3 regions of the Aurantimonas sp. NFXS3 genome follow, and region 2 is predicted to be linked to each of the others. Evidence: riboswitches for the same ligand, from Rfam matches in the RefSeq annotation. Region 2 holds a riboswitch; each other region holds the start of a gene.

Region 1 (7,911 bases), 230 kb from region 2:
CCATCGCATGGGGCGCCGCCAAGGCGCTGGCGGCCCAGGGCGCGGAGATCGCGCTGACCTATCAGGGCGAGGCCTTCGGACGGCGCGTGCGCCCGCTTGCCGAGGAGATCGGCAGCAAGCTGGTCATTCCCTGCGATGTCGAGGACACCGAATCGCTCGACCAGGTCTTCGCGACGCTGAAGGAAGAATGGGGCACGATCGACTTCGTCCTCCACGCCATCGCGTTCTCCGACAAGAGCGAGCTGAAGGGCCTCTACGCCGACACGACGCGGGAGAACTTCACCCGCACCATGCTGATCTCCTGCTTCTCCTTCACGGAGGTCGCCAAGCGCGCGGCGGAGATCATGACCAATGGCGGCTCCATGGTGACCATGAGCTACGGCGGCGCCGTGCGGGTCATGCCGAACTACAATGTCATGGGCGTCGCCAAGGCCGCGCTCGAAGCCTCGGTGCGCTATCTCGCCGCCGATTTCGGGCCGCGCAACATCCGGGTGAACAGCGTCTCGGCCGGACCGGTGCGCACGCTGGCCGGCGCCGGCGTCTCCGACGCGCGGCTGATGTTCAACTTCCAGCGCCGCAACGCGCCGATGCGCCGCAACACCTCGATCGAGGAAGTCGGCGGCGCGGTGCTCTACCTGATGTCGGAGCTGTCGAACGGCGTCACCGGCGAGATCCACTATGTGGATTCGGGCTACAACATCATGTCGATGCCCTCGCTCGAAGAGCTGAAGGCCCAGGAACACCGCAAGGCGGTGGTCGAGGGCGAGGACGAGAGCGGCGGCAAGTAGCCGCCCTCCCGCTCACAGCCTCAAAGCCTATCGCCGGTAGGGCGCAGTCGCCGCGAGCCATTCGCGCGCCCGCGCCTCCGGATCCGCGGCCCGTGTCACGTCCGTGACCACCGCGGCGCTGTCGGCGCCCTGCGCGAAGACCTGCGGCAGCCGCTCCACGGTGATGCCGCCGATCGCCACCAGCGGCAGATCGCCGATACGCTGGCGCCAGACGCCGAGACGCTCGGGCGTCTGCGGTGCCCATTTCATCACCTTCAGCTTGGTCTGCCAGACCGGCCCCAGCGCGACGTAATCCGGCTCGGCGGCCAGCGCCACGGCGAGCTCGGCGCTGTCATGGGTGCTGATGCCGAGCTTCAGGCCGGCAGCTTTGATCGCGACCCGGTCCGCCGCGGCCAGGTCCTCCTGCCCCAGATGGACGACATCGCAGCCCTCCTCGATCGCCAGACGCCAGAAATCATTGATCACCAGCAGGCAGCCATGGGCGGCGCAGACATCGCGCGTGCGGCGGATTTCCTGCCGCAGTCTCGCCGCGTCCATGTCCTTGGCGCGCAATTGCAGGAGCTTCACCCCGACCGGCACCAGCCGCTCCGCCATCTCGGCATCGTCGACGATCAGGTAGAACGGATCGAGCCGCAGCCCCGTCCCCGGCCGCTCCTCGGCACCGCGCTCCCCACTCCAATGTCCCTCCGCCCGGCTCATCGCGAACCTCCCGGTCCGCCGACATCACCGAGCATCGCCTGCCCCAGCATCGGGGTCGAGGGCGCGGCCATGTCGCGCGGCGCCATCGGGTCCGCCTCGAAGGCCAGCCGGCCGGCCTCGACCGCCAGGGCAAAGCCCCGCGCCATCGCCACCGGGTCGCCGGCCTTGGCGACCGCCGTGTTCAGGAGCACGCCGTCATAGCCGAGCTCCATGGCGGCGGCCGCCTGCGACGGCAGGCCGAGCCCGGCATCGACCACCAGCGTCACGTCGGGAAAATGCGCTCGCAGCTGGCGCAGGCCGTAGCGATTGTTCAGCCCGAGCCCCGAGCCGATCGGCGCGCCCCAGGGCATCAGCACCCGGCAGCCGGCCTCGACCAGCCGGTCGGCCACCGACAGATCCTCCACCGTATAGGGCAACACCTTGAAGCCCTCGCCGGTCAGGATGCGGGCCGCCTCCACCAAGCCGAACACGTCGGGCTGCAGCGTCTCGGCATCGCGCACCACCTCCAGCTTGATCCAGTCCGTGCCGAAGATCTCGCGGGCCATCTGCGCCGTCGTCGCCGCCTCGCGGGCCGTATGGCAGCCGGCCGTGTTGGGCAGGATGTCGAGGCCGAGGCCTTGGATCAGCTCCCAGAAGGCCTGGCCGGCCCGCGCCTCGCCGGATTCACGGCGCAGCGAGACGGTGACGATGCCGGCCCCGGAGGCCTTGATCGCGTCGGTCATCATCTGCGGCGAGGGATAGAGCGAGGTGCCGAGCATCAGCCGCGAGGCGATGCGGCGGCCATAGATGTCCATGCCGGTCACGGCGTTCGCCGTGTCGGTGTCGATCGTGTCCATGCTCAGCCTCCCTTCATCGGGGCGATGATCTCGATGGCGTCGCCTTCGGCGAGGCGCACCGTCCCGCGTTCGGCCTTCGGCACGAAGTCGCGGTTCAGGGCCGTGGCGACCACGGCGCCCTCGTAACCCAGTTCGATGAGCGCCCGGTCGAGGGTGGCGGCCTCGACGCTGCGCTCCTCGCCATTGACGGAAATTCTCATGATGCGTCCTTCAGCGTCTCTGCGAAGATTTCGGCGGCGGCCTCCGCCGCCATGGCCGGCGACAGCAGGAAGCCGTGGCGGTACAGCCCGTTCAGGCTGACCACCCGGCCGTTCCGCGTCACCTTTGGCAGATTGTCGGCATAGGAGGGCCGCAGGCCGGCGCCGGTCTCCACCAGCTCCGCCTCGGCAAAGGCCGGATGCAGCGCATAGGCGGCGTTGAGCAGCTCGACGGTGCCGCGCAGGGTGATGCCGCGATCGTCGTCGCTTTCCAGCATGGTCGCCCCCACCATGAACAGCCCGTCCGCGCGCGGCACGACATAGATCGGCGAGCGCGGATGCAGGAGCCGCACCGGCCGCGCCAGCGACACCTCCCTTGTGCGCAGCAACACCATCTCGCCGCGCACCGCGCGCAGCCGCGGCAGCTCCGGTCGTGCCGCGATGCCGCGCGCATCGACGATGCGATCATGGTCGAGATCGGCGGCCGTGACGCGCCGGCCGAAATGCAGCGTGACGCCGCGTTCGCGCAGCCGTTCGGCCAGCGCCTCCAGCGTCCGGCGCGGATCGAGATGGGCTTCCTCGGCAAAGAACAGGCCCTCGGCGAAGCGGCCGGCGAGATCGGGCTCCAGCGCCGCGATCCGCTCGGCGTCGAGCCGCTTGTGGCCGCGCGTGCGGCGGGCGAAGCGGGCAAGGTCCGCGCGGTCGCGCCAAGGCGCCAGCACCAGCGTACCGTGGCGCGCGACGTCCGGCACATGCCGCGACCACCAGTCGATCCCCGCCAGACCCGGCGCGACGATGGCCGGATCGGCGCTCTCGGCCTCGCAGCGCGGCGCCAGCATGCCGCCGGCCAGCCACGACGCCGCGGCCACGCCCAGTTCCGGTGCGGCCTCGTACAGCGCGACGTCGGCGCCCCGCTTGGCGAGTTCCAGCGCGGTGACGAGCCCGGCAACGCCGGCCCCGATGACGGCAACCCGCATGGTCAGGCCCCGCCGATGCGGCAGGCGGGGTGCAAACAGGCGGCCCGGTCGGCCATTGTCTCGATCCTCCTCGACGCGTCTCGGAGATCCGGCTGATGGACAGGGGAAAGATCGGCGGCGCGGCGCTCGCCTGCGGTGAGCCGCAGGCCAAGGGCCCCCGCATTCCATCCCTCCGCCGGTCTCAACCGGATCAGGTTCGAAGGGTCGCCACGCGCTCACGCCTTTCGGCGGCCGATGGCCTCTCAGTTCCCTGCCGGAACTCCCCTTGGATGGACGGAATCTGTGCTTCCCGGGCGGCCCTGTCAACGCCGCCGCGCCAAGATCGCGCGCGCCGGCTCAGCTCGACGCCAGCCGACGCTCGCGGCGACGCCGGCGCATGCGCGCGGCGCCATGGCCGCCGGCCCCGATCGCCCAGCCGAGGGCGAAACCCGCAACGGCCAGGAGCAATCCCTCGACGGTGATCGGCAGGGCCGGGCGATAGTCGGCGGCGGCGCGCTCGGCGATCTCCCAGTCCGGATCGCCCGCCGCGACGAAGGGCCGGAACAGGGGCGCCGATTCGGCAACGCTGCGATAGCGCCGCTCCACCGCGTCATAGCGGGCAATGGTCTGTTCGGCATCCGCCCCCTGGCGCGCGACGAAGGCGTCGCGGTTCTCGCGCAACCGCGCCACCGCCTCGCTGCGCGACAGGTCGGAGGCCGCCGCGCTGGCGTCGAAACGCTCCACGACCTTGCGCAATTCGTCGACGGCGCCGCCGAGACGCTGCAGATATTGCTGGGTGAATTCCAGCGACTGGCTGGAGACGAGCCCGAGAAACAGCGCCGCCACGACGCGGATGATCAGCCCCGGCATTCCCTCATCCTCCCTCAAGGCTTCTCCGGCGCACCGGTCGCACAGACGATCGCCGGCCTCGCGTCAGACGACGCGCCCCCGGCCACGATACGCCTGCTGCCTGATCATACCAGTCCCCGCGTCCGTCAGGCGAACAGGCGGGTGCCGCGTTCGGCGATGGCGCAGAAGCTGGCGGTCACATGGGCGGCCAGCGCATCGGCGACCGGGCCGGCGCCGTCGCGGCGGGCCAGCGTCATGCGGTAATTGCCCAGCGGCGGCAGGCCGCGTTCGGCGCCCAGCTGCACGATGTCGTCCGACACGACGCTGATCGGCAGCGGCGCGATGGCGAGGTCGGCGGCGACGGCCGCAAGCTGGCCGGTGCAGAACTCGCTGGTATAGGCGACGCGATAGTCGATATCGCGAGCGTCCAGCGCCGCCAGCGCCATGCCGCGCCAGGCGCAGCCGGCATCTGCAAGGGCGAGCGGCAGCGGCGTCTCGGCGACGGCGAGCCCGCCGCGCGCCCCCACCCAGACCAGCGGCTCGGAATGGATGTAGTCCGGCCCGTCGAGGCGTTCGTCGTGACTGTACACGGCGAGATCGAGCTCCCCGGACCAGCAGCGCCGCCGCAATTCCTCGGTGCGGTCCAGCCGCACCTCCACCTCGACCTTGGGATGGGTCCGCGCGAAGCGCCGGAGGATTTCCGGCATGGCGACCACGCCATTGTCGTTGGGCACGCCCAACCGCACGCTACCCTCGCAGCAGGGCGACAGGAAGCGCGAGAAGGCCTCGTCGTTCAGCTTCAAAAGGCGACGGGCATAGCCGAGGAAGATCTCGCCATCGGCGGTCAGCGCCACGCTGCGCGCATCGCGGCGGAACAGGTCGCGGCCGACCATGTCTTCCAGCTTCTTCACCTGAAGGCTGATCGCCGACGCGCTGCGATGCACCCGCTCGGCGGCGCGCGAGAAATTGCCGGTGTCGGCAATCGCCACCATCGTGCGGGCGAGGTCCATGTCGAGATTGGGCAGAGTGGGCGTCAGCACAGGCGGAGCCTCCTGTTAGCGAAACTTGCCGCTAGGCTTACTCCTTCTCGTTTGTCTCATCAATGAGAAACCCTCACATTTTGTCTATCGGCAATTGGAGGTTCTCATGCTGCATCATTCGGCCCTGCCCCAGCCCATCCGGCTCGACGAAGCACACCACAGTCAGCCCGGCCTTGTCGGCTGGCTGCATAACTGGACGGTGGAGAAGCGCCGGCAGCGGCTTTGCCGCGACGCCTTCAACACCCTTTTGCGCGTCGACGACCACATCCTGGAAGACGTCACCGGCCTGACCCGTCCGCAGGTCGAGGAGGTCGCGCGGCTGCCGCTCACGGTGGACGCGCTCGACGCGATCGCCCGGCTGCAGAAGCGTTCGTCGCGACGCCCGCGCCAGCGGTCCGTCTGACGCGCACGTACCGACCGGGAGCCAGAGCCCCGGCCTCACCCCAACGAAAAAGGCGCGCCCCGAGGGACGCGCCTTTCTTTCTGTCAGCGAAGAGACGGCCTGATCAGGCGGCGTCTTCCTCGCCCTTCTTGATCTCCTGGCCGGTCTCCTGGTCGACGACCTTCATCGACAGGCGAACCTTGCCGCGCTCGTCGAAGCCCATCAGCTTGACCCAGACCTTGTCGCCTTCCTTGACGATGTCGGTCGTCTTGGCGACGCGATCGGCGGCGAGCTGCGAGATGTGGACGAGACCGTCACGCGAACCGAAGAAGTTCACGAAGGCGCCGAACTCGACGGTCTTGACGACCGTACCCTCGTAGACTTCGCCGACTTCCGGCTCGGCCACGATCGAGTGGATCCACTTCTTGGCCGCCTCGATCTCCTTGCCGGAGGACGACGCGATCTTCACCGTGCCGTCATCCTCGATGTTGATCTTGGCGCCGGTCTTCTCGACGATCTCACGGATGATCTTGCCGCCGGCGCCGATGACGTCGCGGATCTTGTCGGTCGGGATCTGCATGACCTCGATGCGCGGGGCGAACTCGCCCAGCTCGGCGCGGCTTTCCGACAGCGCCTGGCCCATCTCCTGCAGGATGTGCAGGCGGCCGCCCTTGGCCTGGTCGAGGGCGATCTGCATGATCTCCTCGGTGATGCCCTGGATCTTGATGTCCATCTGCAGCGAGGTGATGCCCTCGGAGGTGCCGGCGACCTTGAAATCCATGTCGCCGAGATGGTCCTCGTCGCCAAGGATGTCCGACAGCACCGCGAAGCGCTCGTCTTCCTTGATCAGGCCCATGGCGATACCCGCCACCGAACGCTTCAGCGGAACGCCCGCATCCATCAGCGCCAGCGAGGTGCCGCAGACGGTCGCCATCGAGGACGAGCCGTTCGACTCGGTGACCTCGGAGACGGCACGGATCGTGTAGGGGAACTGCTCCGGTGCCGGCAGCATCGGACGCAGGGCGCGCCATGCCAGCTTGCCGTGGCCGATCTCGCGGCGACCGGGCGAACCCATGCGGCCGGTCTCGCCGACCGAGTAGGGAGGGAAGTTGTAATGGAGCAGGAAGCGCTCCTTGTAGGTGCCGGTCAGGGCGTCGACGAACTGCTCGTCCTCGCCGGTGCCGAGCGTGGCGACGACCAGCGCCTGGGTCTCGCCGCGGGTGAACAGCGCCGAACCGTGGGCGCGCGGCAGGATGCCGGCCTCCGAGACGATCTTGCGGACCGTCTTCAGGTCACGGCCGTCGATGCGGCCGCCGGTGTCGAGGATGTTCCAGCGGACGATCTTGGCCTGCAGCGACTTGAAGACGGTGCCGACCTGCTCCTTGGAATACTTGGTGTCCTCGACGCCTTCCGGCAGGAAGTGCGCGGTGACCTTGGCCTTCACCGCGTCGACGGCGTTGTAGCGCTCGGTCTTGTCGGTGATCTTGTAGGCGTCGCGCAGCTCGCCCTCGACCAGCTGCAGCATCTCGGCCTCGAGCGCCGAATAGTCGGCGACGACGTGCTCGCGCGGCTCCTTGGCGGCGTGCTCGGCCAGCTTGATGATCGCGTCGATCACCGGCTGGAAGCCGCGATGGCCGAACATGACGGCGCCCAGCATGATGTCTTCGGCCAGCTCGTGAGCTTCCGATTCCACCATCAGGACGGCGCCCTCGGTGCCGGCGACGACCAGGTCGAGCTGCGACTCGGCCATCTCGTCGACATGCGGGTTCAGCTTGTACTCGCCGTTGATGTAGCCGACGCGCGCGCCGCCGATCGGGCCCATGAAGGGCACGCCCGACAGGGTCAGCGCGGCCGAAGCGGCGACCATCGCCAGCACGTCCGGATCGTTCTCCAGGTCATGCTGCAGGACGGTGACGACGACCTGGGTCTCGTTCTTGTAGCCCTGGGCGAAGAGCGGGCGGATCGGACGGTCGATCAGGCGGGAGACCAGCGTCTCCTTCTCGCTCGGACGGCCTTCGCGCTTGAAGAAGCCACCCGGGATCTTGCCGGCGGCGAAGGTCTTTTCCTGGTAGTTCACGGTCAGCGGGAAGAAGTCGAGGCCCGGCTTGGGCTGCTTGGCCGACACGACGGTCGCCAGAACGACGGTCTCGCCGTAGGTCGCCAG
Region 2 (7,911 bases):
CCCTGATACCGGCAGGCCTACCGCACACCACGGGCGGGCCTGCCGGATCGGCCCGCCGTTTCAGGTGAGCCGCGTCTTGATCTCCGCAAGCTCGCTGCGCAGGGCTCGCAACTCGGCAAGCACCTGCATGTTCTCGTCGTGCACCTGCTCCTGTTCGGCCTCGACGACGGCCTGATGCTCCTCCTGCATGGCCGAGACGATGACACCGATGAACAGGTTCAGGACGGCATAGGTCGTCGACAGGATGAACGGCACGAAGAACAGCCAGGCATGGGGGTGCGCTTCCATCACCGGCCGCACGATGCCCATCGACCAGCTCTCCAGCGTCATCACCTGGAACAGCGTGTAGATCGACGCGCCGATGCTGCCGAACCATTCGGGGAAGGTCGCGCCGTAGAGCTTGGTCGCCATCACCGAGAAGACGTAGAAGACCAGAAGCAGGAGGACGACGATCGAGCCCATGCCGGGCAGCGCAGCGATCAGCCCGCCGATGACCCGGCGCAGCGACGGCACCACCGAGATCAGCCGCATCACCCGCAGGATGCGCAGGGCACGCAGCACCGTCAGCGGTCCGGTCGCCGGCATCAGCGCGATCGCGACGATGGCGAAGTCGAACAGGCTCCAGGGATCGCGGAAGAACCGCCACCCGAAGGCGTAGATGCGCAGGCAGATCTCGATCACGAAGACGACGACGATCGTCTGGTCGAGCGCCACCAGGAGCGAGCCGAAGGTCGCCATCATCCAGGGATCGGTCTCGAGGCCGAGCGTGATCGCGTTGATCACGATGACGGTGATGATGAAGTATTCCCAGCGGCGCGAGCGCAGCAGGCTGGCGAGGTGTGCGCGCATGGTGTCCAATCTCTTGCTAGGTCCAGAGAGCGAATGCGGCTATAGCCCATCTGGTCAGGAGTTTTACGAAAAAGCATGCAGTTCCGTGATCCCGCGTCCGTTCTCGCCCGCTACGCCGCCCTTGTCGGCACCGGCCATGACGAGATGCTGGCGCGGGACGGCTCGGTGCGCCCGCATTACCGGCCGCTGATCGATGCCCTGGGGAGCATGGCGGATGGCGAGCGCGACGCGCGATTCCGCAGCGCCCGGCAATATCTCAGCGAAGCCGGCGTCTTCCACCGGGTCTATGGCGACGCCAGCGAGGTGGAGCGCGACTGGCCGCTGTCGCAGCCGCCGCTGGTGCTCGATCCGGCGGAGTGGCAGAGCCTGTCGGACGGTCTGGTCGAGCGTGCCGACTTCCTGGAACGGCTGCTGGCCGACCTCTACGGGGAGCGCCGGCTGATCACCGAGGGCACCCTGCCCGGCCCGATCCTCGGCCAGAACCCGGAATTCCTGCGGCCCGTCGCCGACCAGGGACTGTCCGGCGAACCGCTGATCCGCTTCATCGCCATGGATCTCGGCCGCGGCCCCGACGGGCGCTGGTGGGTGTTGGGCGACCGCACCCAGGCGCCGTCCGGCGCCGGCTTCGCGCTGGAAAACCGCGTCGCCACGGCCAAGGCCTTCCCCGAACTCACCCGCGACATGAATGTCGAGCGGCTGGCCGGCTTCTTCCAGCGTTTCCGCGACAGCCTCTACAGGCTGGCCGGTCCCGACGCCTCGCGCATCGGTCTCCTGACCCCCGGGCCCCACAACGACACCTATTACGAACAGGCCTATCTCGCCCGCTATCTTGGTCTCCTGTTGCTGGAAGGCGGCGACCTCGTCGTGCATGGCGACCGCGTCGACGTGCGGACCGTCGACGGCACCCGCGCCATCCGCGTCCTGTGGCGCCGGCTCGACGCCGATTTCTGCGACCCGCTGGAGCTGTTCGCCGGCTCGCGGATCGGCACGCCCGGCCTGCTGCGCGCGGTCCGTGCCGGGACGCTGGCGATGGTCAACGCGCCGGGCTCGGGCATTCTGGAGAGCCGCGCCTTGATGGCGTTCCAGGAACCGCTGGCCGAGGCGCTGATCGGCCACCGGCTGGCGCTGCCGACGGTTGCGACATGGTGGTGCGGCCAGGAGGCGGAGCGGGCCCATGTCGCGGCGCATCGCGACCGGCTGCAACTGGCCGACGCGTTCCCGCCATCGGCTGCGACCGGCGATGCCGGACCGGCCTTCGACACCGGCGACAGCGGATCGCGCCTCGTTGCGGAGGGGTTCCGGCTGGTCGGCCAGGAGATCGCCCGCCTGTCCACCGCGCCCGCCTTCGTCGATGGTGTGCTGGAACCACGACCGGTGACCCTGCGGGTCTTTCTCGCCCGCGACGAGGATGGCTGGCACGTCATGCCGGGCGGCTTTGCCCGCATCGCCGATTCCCGCGACGCCCGCGTCGTCTCCATGCAGAAGGGTGGCCGTTCCACCGACGTCTGGATCCCTTCCGAAACGCCGGCGAGCCCGGTCACGCTGCTCGGCTCGGGCGATCGTTTCCTGCGGCGGCTGCCGGGGGCTCTGCCGGCAAGGGCCGCCGACAATCTCTACTGGCTCGGCCGCTATGCCGAACGCTGCGAGGTTGCCACCCGGCTTCTGCGGCTCTACGCGGCGCGGGCCGGTGAAGGCCAGCGGCTGGCCGAGGTGGAGGCCAGTGTCGCAACGCTTCTGTCAGGGCTCGGCGTCTCGATCCCGCCGGCAGACCCGGCAACGGGCCTCCTGATGCTGGCCCGCCAGGCCGCCAGCACCGCCTCGCGCATCCGCGACCGGTTTTCGCCCGATGGCTGGCGCAGCCTGAACGAGATCGTCGAGCTGATCGAACAGGCCATCGCCGACGATGACGGGGACATCGTGGCGCTGACCAGCCAGATCCTGACGCGGCTGTCGGGCTTCACGGGCCTCGTGCGCGAGAACATGTACCAGTTCACCGGCTGGCGCTTCATGCAATGCGGCCGGCGGATCGAGCGCGGCCAGATGTCGGCGCTGATCGCGGCGACACTGATGCGGGACGCGCCGCCCGAGGGCGCACTGGAAGCCCTCCTCGAATTCACCGACAGCCGCGTCACCTATCGCCGCCGCTATTCGGTGGATCTGTCGCAGGAGACGGTGGTCGACCTCACGCTTCTCGATCCGCTCAATCCGCGTTCGCTCGCCTTCCAGGTGAACGATCTGGAGGCGCGGCTGGTGGAACTGCCGGGCGTGAAGTCCGGCGAGACGCCGGACATGCTGTTTCGCCGTGTGGCGCGCCTCAAGGTCCGGCTGGAAACCGCCGAGGCGGCGGAAGTGGACACCGCCTTCCTCGAACGTGTCGCCGGCGATCTCGGCCTTTTGTCGGACCTGATCGGACGCCGCTATCTGATGGCCGGCCCGGCCACCCCGACCGACGGGGGCGGCCCGGAATGATCTACGACATCCGCCTGCAGATCGGCTGCGCCTATCCCTCCGCCGTCGCCGATGCCCGCCATCTCCTCTATGTGCGGCCCCGCGACGACAGCGGCCAGCGCGTCCTCACCTCGACGGTCGCCGTCTCGCCCGATCCCGACGAGCATCATCACGAGCATGATTTCTTCGGCAATCCGGTCGAGGACGTGGCGTTCCGCCGACCGCATGGCGAACTGGCGGTCGATATGCGCGCCCGCGTGCGGGTCGACCGCGCACCGGTGGACCTAGCGGCAACGCCGACGGCCGATGCCATCGCCGACGCCGCGATCACCTGGCGCGGCAGCGACGCGCTGTCGCCGATCCATTTTCTCGGCCGCAGTCGCCGCATCGTGCCGGCCGGCGACATCACCGCCTATGCCGCTTCGAGCCTCGACGAGTCGCCGCAGGCGGGACCCGGCGTCCTCGCGCTGGCGCGGCGCATCCAGGACGACTTCGCCTACGAGCCCGGCGCGACGGACGTGCGCACCGGCATCGCCGAAGCCTTTGCGCGCCGCCGCGGCGTCTGCCAGGACTTTGCTCATGTGATGGTGGCGGGCCTGCGCGGCGCCGGCATTCCCGCGGCCTATGTCAGCGGCTTCCTGCGCACCGAGCCGCCGCCGGGGCAGCCGCGCCTCGAAGGCGCCGATTCCATGCATGCCTGGGCCGCCGCGTGGCTCGGCCCGGATGCCGGCTGGGTCGGGTTCGACCCGACCAACGGCGTCGCGGTGGAACGGGGCCACATCATCGTGGCCATGGGCCGTGACTATGACGATGTCGCCCCAATCGCGGGTGTCGTTGTGACCGCGGGCCACCAGCAGACCTCGCATGCCGTCGACGTGGTCCCGCTGGAAGGCGCCACCGCCGCGAGCGACTGAGACTTATTGCGGACTCATCGTTGCAAGTCGTAACGAAGCGTCGACATCTTTCGCGCTAGTATCCCTACGTCATCTTCGTTTTTCGCGGGCACATGCAGATCCATACCCCCACGATGCTCCTTGTCCTGAGCGCGCTCTGTCTCAGCGCCAGCCTCTGCCATCTGGTCGAGTGGCGGAATCTGCGCGAGACGGCGCTGCTGTACTGGAGCGCCGGCATGGGCCTGATCGCGCTGGCTGCGGCCACGGCGCCGCTGCGGGTGTTCGAATTCTATGCGGTGGCCATCGGCGGGGCCAATGCGCTGCTGCTCGCAGGCTATGCGCTGCTCTATGTCGGCTTCGCCCGGTTCTGCGATGTGAAAACCAGCCTCTGGTGGTATGCCGGGCCGGTCGTCTGGCTGCTGTTCTACGGGCTGTCCCCGGCGGCAGAGAGCATCGAGGCCCGGGTCGCCGTGATCTCGACCATCGCCGCCTTCTATTCGCTGGCCATCGCGCTGACCCTGCTCAACCCGACGGCCCGCAGCGGGCCGGCGCTGATCCTCAGCGCGGCCTTCGGTGCCCATGGTCTGTTCTGCGCCCTGCGCGTGGTGCTGGTTGGCCTGCCAGCCGCCATAGCTGACCAGCAATTGATGACCGGCTTCCTGTTCACGCTGGTGATGACCCAGGCCATCCTGATGATCGGCGTGAGCACCTATCTCGTCATTGCCATGGTGCGCGGGCGGCATGAGCAGTCTCTTCGCCGCCTGTCGGAAACCGACTTCCTGACCGGCATCGACAACCGCCGGGCCTTCACGACCAAGGCGACCGCGCTTCTCAACGACGCCGATGCCGGCGACGTCGCCCTGCTGCTGTTCGATCTCGACCGCTTCAAGAAGATCAACGACGATCACGGGCACGGCTGCGGCGACGAGGTCATCAAGCTGTTCGTCGACAGCACCGCCGACCATCTGCGTCCGACCGACGTCTTCGCCCGTCTCGGGGGCGAGGAGTTCGCCGCCCTCGTCCGGCGACGCGACAAGCACGAGCCGGCGGTCATCGCAAGGGCGATCGTGCGCGGATTTGCCAACCAGGCCCGCACGGTCGGCGGCCGGTCGATCGCGGCCACCGTCAGTGCCGGCGTGGCCACCAACGAGGCGAACCGCGACCTGAACGGCCTGCTCACTGCCGCCGACCAGGCGCTCTACCGGGCGAAATCCATGGGCCGCGACCGCGTCGAGGCCGTCGTGGTAGACGCCCCGGTGGATGGACCGCCCGCGGACGACGCCCTGCTGCAGGCCACCTGAGCCAAGCGCCCGGCTACCAGTGACGGTGGAAATGGTGCGTCGGACCGTGCCCCGATCCGACGCCCAGCCGGTCCGCCGCGCCGATGGCGCCCGCGACATAGGCCTTGGCGACCCTCACCGCCGCGAACGCGTCGCCGGTCAGCGCGAGCTGCGCCGCCAGCGCCGAGGACAGGGTGCAGCCGGTGCCATGGGTGTTGCGGGTTTGGAGGCGCACGCCCTCGAACCATTCGCGCTGCGTTGCCGTCACCAGCAGATCCGGGCTGTCGTCGCCGCTCAGATGGCCGCCCTTCAACAGCGCCGAGCCGCAGCCCAGCGCCTGCAGGCGGGTCGCGGTCGCCTCCATTTCGTCCCGGTCGGTGGCTTCCGCAACATCGAGCAGCACGGCGGCTTCCGGCAGGTTCGGCGTGATCATGTCGGCAAGGGGTACGAGTTCGCTGCGTAATGCCGCCACGGCCTCCTCGGCCAGCAGGCGATCGCCGCCCTTCGCGACCATGACCGGGTCGAGAACGACGTTCCGCGCCTGGTGCCGCTTCAGCGCATCGGCGACAGCATGGGCGATTTCGGCCGTGGCGATCATGCCGATCTTCACCGCATCGACGCGGATATCGGCGAAGACCGCATCGATCTGGCGGGTGACGAAGTCGGGCGAGACCAGTTCGACGCCGCTGACGCCCCGCGTGTTCTGGGCGGTCAGCGCGGTGATCACGGCCATGCCGTAGACGCCGTTCGCCGCGAAGGTCTTCAGATCGGCCTGGATGCCGGCCCCGCCGGAGGGGTCCGAGCCGGCGATCGAGAGAACATTGCGGATGGTGGACTGGCTTGGCATCGCGGTCGGCTCCTGGCCGACGACGGGCCCGACGGAGCATGTGAGAGACCCCGCCGCGACTCCCTCCGCCGGCATTATCCGGGTCAGGTTCGAAGGGTGCATCTCAGCCCGCCGTTTCCGGCGGGCGCCCCCGTCACGCATTCGGTTCTACGCGGTCGCCGCCCTCATGTCAGCAGCGTCCGCGACGGGACGGCGGCGACCGGCCGCCGTCCAGCCTTCCGGCGGCTCAGCCTTCCTGCACGAGGACGATGGTGCCGAGCGGCGGCAGCGACAGGGGAATCGAGTAGGGCCGGCCGTGCACCGACACCTCCTCGGCGTCCTTGCCGCCCATATTGCCGACATTGGAGCCGCCGTAGATCTCCGAATCGGTGTTCAGGCGCTCGACCCAGCGGCCGGGCAGCGGCACGCCGATGCGGTATTCATGGCGCGGCACCGGCGTGAAGTTCGACACGATCAGCACCGGGTTGCCCGCGCGGTCCTTGCGCATGAAAGCGATGACGCTCTGCTCGACATTCGACGTGTCGACCCATTCGAAGCCGGCCGGATCGCAGTCGAGTTCGTAGAGCGCCGGGATCTCGCGATACATGGTGTTGAGATCGCGCACGAGGCGGCGCATGCCCTCGTGACCGGGCTGCTCCAGGAGATGCCAGTCGAGGGAGCGGTCGTGGTTCCACTCGCCGACCTGGCCGAACTCGCCGCCCATGAAGATCAGCTTCTTGCCGGGATGGGTCCACATGAAGCCGAAATAGGCGCGCAGATTGGCGAATTTCTGCCACTCGTCGCCCGGCATCTTGCCGAGCAGCGAGCCCTTTCCGTAGACCACCTCGTCATGGCTCAGCGGCAGGACGAAGTTCTCCGAATAGGCGTAGACCATGCCGAAGGTCATGTGGTGGTGGTGGTAGCGCCGGTTGATCGGGTCTTCCTGCATGTAATGCAGGGTGTCGTGCATCCAGCCCATGTTCCACTTGAAGTGGAAGCCGAGGCCGCCGGCGAAGGTCGGGCGTGACACGTCCGGGAAGGCGGTCGATTCCTCGGCATGGGTGGTCGCCTTGGGATAGTACTCGCCGACCCGCTCGTTGGTGTCCTTGAGGAACGCCATGGCCTCGAGATTCTCGCGCCCGCCATGGATGTTGGGCTCCCATTCGCCGTGCTCGCGCGAATAGTCGAGATACAGCATCGAGGCGACCGCATCGACGCGCAGGCCGTCAATGTGGAAGCGGTCGAGCCAGTAGAGGCCGTTGGCGACCAGGAAGTTCTCCACTTCCGGCCGGCCGTAATCGTAGATCAGCGTGTTCCAGTCCTTGTGGAAGCCGCGACGCGGATCGGGATGCTCGTACAGCGCGGTGCCGTCGAACTGGCCGAGGCCATGGGTGTCTGTCGGGAAATGCCCCGGAACCCAGTCGAGGAGCACCCCGATGCCGGCCTGATGCAGCGCATCGACGAGGCGTGCGAAGCCCGCGGGCGATCCGAAGCGCGAGGTCGGCGCGTAGAGGCCGATCGGCTGGTAGCCCCAGGACCCGTAGAAGGGATGCTCGGAAACCGGCAGCAACTCGACATGGGTGAAGCCCATGTCGCGCACATAGGGTACGAGCTC
Region 3 (7,911 bases), on a different contig from region 2:
GTTGTGGATCAAGAACAAGGTCGACTCGACCCTGTCGCTGCGCCGCTCCTGCCGCGAGGGCATTTGCGGCTCCTGCGCCATGAACATCGACGGCTCCAACACGCTGGCCTGCACCAAGGGCATGGACGAGATCCGCGGCGCCGTGAAGGTCTATCCGCTGCCGCACATGCCGGTGATCAAGGACCTGATCCCCGATCTGACGGTGCCCTACACCCAGCTGCGCTCGATCGAGCCGTGGCTGAAGACCGATACGCCCGAGCCCGAGCGCGAATGGCGCCAGAGCCATGAGGACCGCGAGAAGCTCGACGGCCTCTACGAGTGCATCCTGTGCTTCTGCTGCCAGACCTCGTGCCCGTCCTACTGGTGGAATGGCGACCGCTATCTCGGCCCGGCCGTCCTGTTGCAGGCCTATCGCTGGCTGATCGATTCCCGCGACGAGGCGACCGGCGAGCGGCTCGACGATCTGGAAGATCCGTTCAAGCTCTATCGCTGCCACACCATCATGAACTGCACCCAGTCCTGCCCGAAGGGACTGAACCCGGCCAAGGCGATCGCCGAGATCCGCAAGATGATGATCGAACGCCGGGTCTGACCCGGCGGCAGGCGCGGCGATTCGGCAACACCGGCTGGCGGAATCGCCTGCCGGTGTGATTCCCGCACACGCCGCCCCGTTTGCCGACACATTTCGTGACCACGACAGCGCCATGAGCACGTTGTCGATCCGCGGCCGTCTGCCGGCCCTTGCCACCCTTCTGTCCGCTGCCGTCCTGTCCGGCTGTGTCGGCGCACCGGAGATCGAGGAGGTGGTGTCACCCCTCAGCTACGGTCCGAGCCAGGAATGCCTCGCCCGGGCGATGTTCTTCGAATCCAATCGCTCCAGCCGCGAGGGCATGCTCGCCGTCGGCACCGTGGTGATGAACCGCGTCGGCTCGCCGAGCTATCCCGATTCCGTCTGCGACGTGGTCGCCCAGCCCAAGCAGTTCGCGCCCGGCGTGATGACCCGCGACATGGGGGCCGGCAAGGAACTGGCGATGCAGACCGCCCATGAGGTCCTGTCGGGCAAGCGCCACGCCGCCGTCGGCGATGCCAAGTTCTTCCACACGGCGGGCCTGAGCTTCGGCTACGGCAACATGCACTACAAGGTCATTGCCGGCGGCAACGCCTTCTACCAGAAGATCTCGCGCGACCAGCGCAGTGCCGGCTTCCGCATGGCGTCCCAGGCGGAGGTCCGCAAGAATGGCGCCGCCGCGGCCATCGACGAGGTTCGCACCGCCGCCGTTGCGCCGAGCCCCGAACGGGACACGTCGGCCCCGGCCGGGCTGGCGACGGCCACCGCCATGGCGCCGCGCAAGACTACCGGTGACGAGGCCAATCCCTTCCTGACGCTCTGGCAGGGCCTGACCGAACAGCCGGCCCGCGCCGACAGCGGCAAGGGCGGACGCGTTCGTGCGGCGGAGGCCGCCGCGCCGACCCCGGATGTCGCCGATACGGCCACGCTCGACGCCCGCATGCAGGCCTTGCCTGGCGTCCAGACCACCACCGCCGACTGAGTTCGGCCGGCGCGGGGCTCCGCGAAAGCCGCAATCCCCGTTGGTTCTGCCGGCGTCCGATCGTCCGGCCCGCGTGATGGCGGCATTGCGGTCGGCATGGCAGCCATGGCTTCCTATATGGCGGGGCGAGACCGAAGCCGGGACGGGCATCGGTCACAGCCAAGCCGGCAGGAGCCGATGACCGAGACCGTTTCCGCCGCCAATCCGCTTCCGGACCGGATCGGCCCGATCCTCTATGCACGCGGCGGCGATGGCCGGCGCGACCATCTCGCTGCGATCCTCGTCCTGGACGAGGCGGCCGCGGCGCCCGACCTGTTTGCCGCGGGCGAGGCGATGCAGCCGATTGCGCTGGCCACGAGGTTCGGCCGCACGGTCTGGCGCTACGATTTCTCGCTGCCGGCCGGCACCACCAGTTCCTACCGCATCGACGAGACGGACTATGCCGTCGTCAGCCCCGACGGCGGCGCGGCGCGCATCGCCTATGTCTCCTGCAACGGCCAGGAGAACGGGGATCTTACGCGCGACATCGCCGAGCGCGACGCCATGTGGACCCGGCTCACCGCCGAGCACGACCGCGCTCCGTTCTCCCTGATGCTGCAGGGCGGCGACCAGCTCTATGCCGACGACGTCCTCGCCTGTCATCCGGATGTACAGCGCTGGACCAGCCTGAAGCCCGACGAGCGCGGGACCGTACCGCTGACCGAGGAGGCCCGCGCGGCGATCCGGCGCTTCTATTTCGAGCGCTATCTGATCAGCTTCGCCCGGCCCGCCATGGGGGCGATGTCGGCCCATGTGCCGTCCGTGTCGATGTGGGACGACCACGACATCATCGACGGCTGGGGCAGCCATCCGGCGGCGCTCCTGGACAGTCCCGTCGGGCGCGGCCTGTTCGAGGCGGCGCGCGAGATGTTCCTGATCTTCCAGCTGGCGGCGGATGAGGCCGACCTGCCGGCGATCGCGCTGGACCGGCAGGCGCGCAGCCTGGGCGTCGCGGTGCGCTATCCGGGCCTGACGATCCTCGCGCCGGACCTGCGCAGTGAACGCCGCCCCGACCGGGTGATGGGGCCGGTCGGATGGAAGAGCTTCGAAACGGCCTTGGAGACGACGCCGGAGCCGGACCGGATCGTGCTGATGTCCAGCGTGCCGGTGCTCGGGCCGCGGCTGAGCTGGGCCGAGCTCGTCGCCGGCATCGTACCGCGGGTCGCCAAGCTGTCCGACGATCTGCGCGACCAGTGGCAGAGCCGGGCGCATCGGCGCGAATGGATCCGCTGCCTGCAATGCCTGGCCGATCGCGCCGAGCGGGCCGTCGGCGGGCTCGTGGTCGTCTCCGGCGAAATCCATCTGGCGACGCGCGGCGAGATGCGGCTTCTGAACGGGAGTGTGATGCACCAGCTCGTCGCGTCCGGCATTTCCCACCCCGCGCCCGGGCCGGCCTATCCGTTTGCGCTCGGCCTTCTCGCCCGTGTCGGCGAGAGCCCACTGCGCGGCCGGAAGATCCGCTTGCGGCCGCTGCCGTCGCGCCGCGCGACCTATACGAGCGAGCGCAACTACCTCGTCCTGTCGCAGGACGGCATGGACTGGCAGGCCGAATGGGAACTCGAAGACAGCGGCCGGACCCCGAAGCTGGCGGTCTGACCGGTTAAGGCGTCACCGGCGCGAATGCGACATGGCTGTCGCATTCAGTACAGGGCTCGGACGGAAATTCTTCGTTTGGGCTCAGGACGATACGCCAGGGCCCGAAAAGTTCCGCTGTCGTAGAAAGACCCTATTGCTGCCAGAGTCCGTCCTTTTTCTCGTCACAGGAATTGACGAAGGAGGCGGCGTCGCAAACGTCGCATCTCAAGGACATGCCAAGAATGAAGTTTCTGCCGAAGGCCGCTCTCGCGGCTGCGCTTTTCGCCGGAACGATGGTCGGTTCGTACTCCGTCGCAATCACTCCGGTCGTAGCCGAAACGAAGTCCGCGGCCTCGGGTTCCGCCTCTTATTACGGAAAGCGCTTTCATGGTCGCCGCACGGCGAACGGCGAAAGCTTCAACATGAACTCCATGACGGCGGCTCACAAGACGCTGCCCTTCGGCACCAAGGTGCGCGTCACCAACCGTCGCAACGGCAAGTCCGTCGTCGTGCGCATCAACGACCGCGGCCCGTATCATGGCGGCCGGATCATCGACCTGTCGCGCGCCGCGGCCTCGAAGATCGGCATGATCCATTCGGGCACCGCCAAGGTCAGCCTCGACATCCTCTAGGGTCTCGGCTTTGCCGACCGCATGACGGGGCGCTGGCCGCCCGCATGTGACACCATCTCGTCCGACGGCGCCGCTTGCGCCGCGGACCGCCCGCGACACGCATCGCGGGTCTGGCTCGGGCTTTGCCCCTGACCGCCTCCCGGTCGTCCCGGCCCGCGGCGCATCGCCTGCGTCGCCGCCGCGATGTCCCGATCGGCCGCTGCCGGTCCTGCTTCCTGTCTTCCCGTTCCCTGCCTCTTCCTGTGACGTGCCGATCTTCGGTAACGACCGCTGCAACCGCTGTTGACACCCCCACGGGGACTGCTACCGTCCGCTCGTCCAAGGGGAGTTCCGGCAAGGAACTGAGAGGCCGACGGCCGCCGATCATCGGCGAAGCGCGCGGCGACCCTACGAACCTGATCCAGTTCATACTGGCGTAGGGATGGGAAAGCCGCCGACCTCTCCGGCCCGCAATGCGGGCCATGCCCTCAACGACAGGGGCGATCCGACAGGCCGACGAGAGTTTTCGATCACCGAAAGCAGAACTGGATCTCCGACGCGAGCGCGACTGGAGAACCAAGATGAATGCCGTGACACCCACCGTCACCGCCGGCCCGCTGCCGGCATCCCGCAAGATCTACCTGGCCGGAACGGCCTTTCCCGACATCCGCGTGCCGATGCGCGCAATCACCGTGCATCCGACCGCGGGCGAGCCCGACGTCATCGTCTACGATCCGTCCGGCCCCTATACCGACAGCCAGGTCGAGACCGACATTGCCAAGGGACTGCCGCGCATCCGCGAGAGCTGGATCGCGGCCCGCGGCGACACCGAATTCTACGAGGGCCGCGCGGTGCAGCCCGAGGACAACGGCAATCTGCCGGCCGAGAAGCTGACGCCGGAATTTCCGGTTCGCAACGCACCGCGCCGGGCGACGGGCGGGCGCGCCGTGACCCAGTACGAATATGCCCGCGCCGGCATCGTCACCGCCGAGATGGAGTTCGTCGCGATCCGCGAGAATCTCGGCCGGGCCGAGGCAAAGCGGGCCCTGGAGCGCGACGGCGAGCCGTATTCGGCGGCGATCCCGGATTTCATTACCCCGGAATGGGTGCGCGACGAGGTCGCCTCCGGCCGCGCCATCATCCCGGCCAACATCAACCATCCGGAAGTCGAGCCGATGGCGATCGGCCGCAACTTCCTGGTCAAGATCAACGCCAATATCGGCAATTCCGCCGTCACCTCCTCGATGGCCGAGGAGGTGGAGAAGATGGTCTGGGCGATCCGCTGGGGCGCCGACACGGTGATGGACCTGTCCACCGGCCGCAACATCCACAACATCCGCGACTGGATCATCCGCAACGCGCCGGTGCCGATCGGCACGGTGCCGATCTACCAGGCGCTGGAAAAGGTGAACGGCATCGCCGAGGACCTCACCTGGGAGGTCTTCCGCGACACGCTGATCGAGCAGGCCGAGCAGGGCGTCGACTATTTTACCATCCATGCCGGGGTGCGGCTGTCCCATATTCCGCTGACGGTGGACCGCACGACGGGCATCGTGTCGCGCGGCGGCTCGATCATGGCGAAGTGGTGCCTGCATCACCACCGAGAGAGCTTTCTCTACGAGCATTTCGAGGAGATCGCCGATATCTGCCGGGCCTATGACGTGTCCTTCTCCATGGGGGACGGCCTGCGCCCCGGCTCGATCGCCGATGCCAACGACGCGGCACAGTTCGCCGAGCTCGACACGCTGGGCAAGCTCACGAAGATCGCCTGGGCCAAGGGCTGCCAGGTGATGATCGAGGGGCCGGGCCATGTGCCGATGCACAAGGTGAAGGAGAATGTCGATCGCCAGATGCGGGTCTGCGGCGAAGCGCCGTTCTACACGCTCGGACCCTTGGTCACCGATATCGCGCCGGGCTACGACCACATCACCTCGGGCATCGGCGCGGCGATGATCGGCTGGTTCGGCACGGCGATGCTCTGCTACGTCACGCCGAAAGAGCATCTGGGCCTGCCGGACCGCGACGACGTGAAGGTCGGCGTCGTCACCTACAAGATCGCGGCCCATGCCGCAGATCTCGCCAAGGGCCACCCGGCTGCGCAGCTGCGCGACGACGCGCTGAGCCGGGCGCGCTTCGAGTTTCGCTGGGAGGACCAGTTCAACCTCTCCCTCGACCCGGAGACGGCGCGCTCCTTCCACGACCAGACGCTGCCCAAGGAGGCGCACAAGGTGGCGCATTTCTGCTCCATGTGCGGCCCGAAATTCTGCTCCATGAAGATCTCCCACGACATCCGCGCCGAGGCGCAGAAGGAGGGCATGGAGAAGATGGCGCAGAAATATCGCGAGGGCGGCGATCTCTACATGCCTGCCGGCGACGTGCCGGCCGAGTAGGGCGCAGCGAAGCGGAGGCGGCGGTGTGCTGCCGCCTCCCGTGTCCCCAGTGGAACGGGGCGGGCACGCTGGTGGTTAGGCGTTCGACTGCATCAGGAGAACGCACGATGGCCGATCCGAAGGCCCCCAGACACGACCAAAAGCCCGCCGATGGCGGCGTCCTCGACAATGCGCTGCAGCGCACCGACAATTCCTTTGCCGGCAAAGAGCCCGACGAGCGGCTGATCGGCACCGATGTTCCGGACGACGAACAGGACGCCGAGGAAGACGAAGAAAGAGACTGACCGTCTCTTGCTCTGGCCGATCGGTCGCGCCGCGCAGCAATTGCCCGGACGCCCGATCGCCGCTAAAGCCGCGCCATGCGGAACGCTGACGACCTTCTGAGCGAACTCGACGCTTGGCACGATGCCGGCCGGCGGATCGACATGTGGTGGCGGGACGACGATGCGATTGCCGCGACGCCGGCGCTCGAGGCGCTGGTCGCCGCCGCGCACCGCCATGCCGCACCGCTGGCGCTGGCGGTCATTCCCGCGGGGCTGACGGACAGCCTGGTCGCCCATCGGGGCGATCCGCTCCTGACCGTCCTCCAGCATGGCCACGCCCACAGGAACCACGCCGCGCCCGGCGGACGCGCCGTGGAATGCGGCGGCGACCGGCCTTTGGCGGAGGTGCTGGGTGAGTTCGACGAGGGGCGCAGCCGCTTGGCGGCGGCATTCGGCGACCGGCTCGTGCCGGTGATGGTGCCGCCCTGGAACCGCATCGAGCCGGCGGTGGCCGAGGCATTGCCGGCCATGGGCTATGCCGGCATCTCGGTATTCGGGCCGCGCCAGACCGCCTCGCCGCAGGCGGATTGCCGCCATGTGAACGCCCATCTCGATCTTCTCACCTGGAAGGGCGGTGCCCGTTTCGCCGGGCACGACAAGCTGGTCCGGCTGGCCGCCGAGCGCCTTGCCGACCGGCGGCTCGGGCACAGCGATCCGGCCGAGCCCTTCGGCATCCTTACCCACCATCTCGACCACGACGCCGAGACCTGGGCCTTTCTCGACGAATTGCTGGCCCTTTTCGCCGCCCATCCGGCGGTCCGATGGCGCGACGCGGGGGCACTGTTCGCCGGCGCCATGACGGACGAACTCGTCCGATGAGCGCGATCGTGCGACCGGCGCGAGCCGGCGACATCGCTGCGGTGGTCGAACTCCTGCACACCCACATGAACGCCAGGATCCCCCGCGAGCGCTGGGCCCGGCTGCTCGACTATCCCTGGCGACCGGAGGGTGTCGAGCGCGGCTGGCTGGTGGAGGATGGCGAGCATGTCGTCGGCTTCATGGGCACGATCTACAGCGACCGCGTGATCGGCGGCCAGTTGCGGCGCTTCTGCGATCTGTCCTCCTGGTATCTCCTCGCCGATTATCGCGGCGACGGGACCGGCGACGATCTGCTGCGCTCGGGCACGGCGCAGCCCGGCGTCACCTACCAGACCATGACCGCCCGCCGGGCCACCGGCCGCAAGATCCGGGCACTGGGCTTTTCGGTGCTCGACGACAGCCGCAGCCTGTTCCGGCCGAGCGGGGCGCCGGGGCGCCTGCCGGTGCTGCGGGATGCGGCGGCGATCCGCGAGCGGCTCGATCCGGCGCAGCGGGTTGTCCTCGACGCCCATGCCGGCTTCGACCTGCACCATGCCTTCGTCGGCGACAGCTGGCTGGTCTGGCAGCGCAAGCTGAAGGGTGAGGCAATCGCCTATCACGAGAT

What was found. Region 2 has a riboswitch for thiamine pyrophosphate ahead of thiD (bifunctional hydroxymethylpyrimidine kinase/phosphomethylpyrimidine kinase). Riboswitches for the same ligand answer to the same signal wherever they lie in the genome.
Region 1: linked by a shared signal. The riboswitch ahead of thiO (glycine oxidase ThiO) and the one ahead of thiD (bifunctional hydroxymethylpyrimidine kinase/phosphomethylpyrimidine kinase) in region 2 are both predicted to bind thiamine pyrophosphate.
Region 3: linked by a shared signal. The riboswitch ahead of thiC (phosphomethylpyrimidine synthase ThiC) and the one ahead of thiD (bifunctional hydroxymethylpyrimidine kinase/phosphomethylpyrimidine kinase) in region 2 are both predicted to bind thiamine pyrophosphate.

What each region holds. Positions count from the first base shown of each region.
Region 1 is NZ_JAGDDZ010000002.1:553,692-561,602, reverse strand. Features, by position in the region: gene fabI (enoyl-ACP reductase FabI) at 1-788, shown strand, start outside; gene J3367_RS07765 (thiamine phosphate synthase) at 816-1,424, opposite strand; gene J3367_RS07760 (thiazole synthase) at 1,484-2,281, opposite strand; gene thiS (sulfur carrier protein ThiS) at 2,326-2,523, opposite strand; gene thiO (glycine oxidase ThiO) at 2,520-3,497, opposite strand; TPP riboswitch at 3,648-3,773, opposite strand; gene J3367_RS07745 (DUF2937 family protein) at 3,834-4,346, opposite strand; gene J3367_RS07740 (LysR substrate-binding domain-containing protein) at 4,472-5,365, opposite strand; gene J3367_RS07735 (hypothetical protein) at 5,472-5,768, shown strand; gene pnp (polyribonucleotide nucleotidyltransferase) at 5,872-7,911, opposite strand, start outside.
Region 2 is NZ_JAGDDZ010000002.1:784,634-792,544, reverse strand. Features, by position in the region: gene J3367_RS08920 (ion transporter) at 61-849, opposite strand; gene J3367_RS08915 (circularly permuted type 2 ATP-grasp protein) at 925-3,318, shown strand; gene J3367_RS08910 (transglutaminase family protein) at 3,315-4,211, shown strand; gene J3367_RS08905 (GGDEF domain-containing protein) at 4,304-5,491, shown strand; gene thiD (bifunctional hydroxymethylpyrimidine kinase/phosphomethylpyrimidine kinase) at 5,505-6,317, opposite strand; TPP riboswitch at 6,361-6,459, opposite strand; gene glgB (1,4-alpha-glucan branching protein GlgB) at 6,544-7,911, opposite strand, start outside.
Region 3 is NZ_JAGDDZ010000004.1:295,798-303,708, reverse strand. Features, by position in the region: gene J3367_RS13700 (succinate dehydrogenase iron-sulfur subunit) at 1-592, shown strand, start outside; gene J3367_RS13695 (cell wall hydrolase) at 705-1,550, shown strand; gene J3367_RS13690 (alkaline phosphatase D family protein) at 1,728-3,185, shown strand; gene J3367_RS13685 (septal ring lytic transglycosylase RlpA family protein) at 3,407-3,796, shown strand; TPP riboswitch at 4,108-4,235, shown strand; gene thiC (phosphomethylpyrimidine synthase ThiC) at 4,357-6,165, shown strand; gene J3367_RS13675 (hypothetical protein) at 6,273-6,449, shown strand; gene J3367_RS13670 (polysaccharide deacetylase family protein) at 6,525-7,307, shown strand; gene J3367_RS13665 (hypothetical protein) at 7,304-7,911, shown strand, end outside.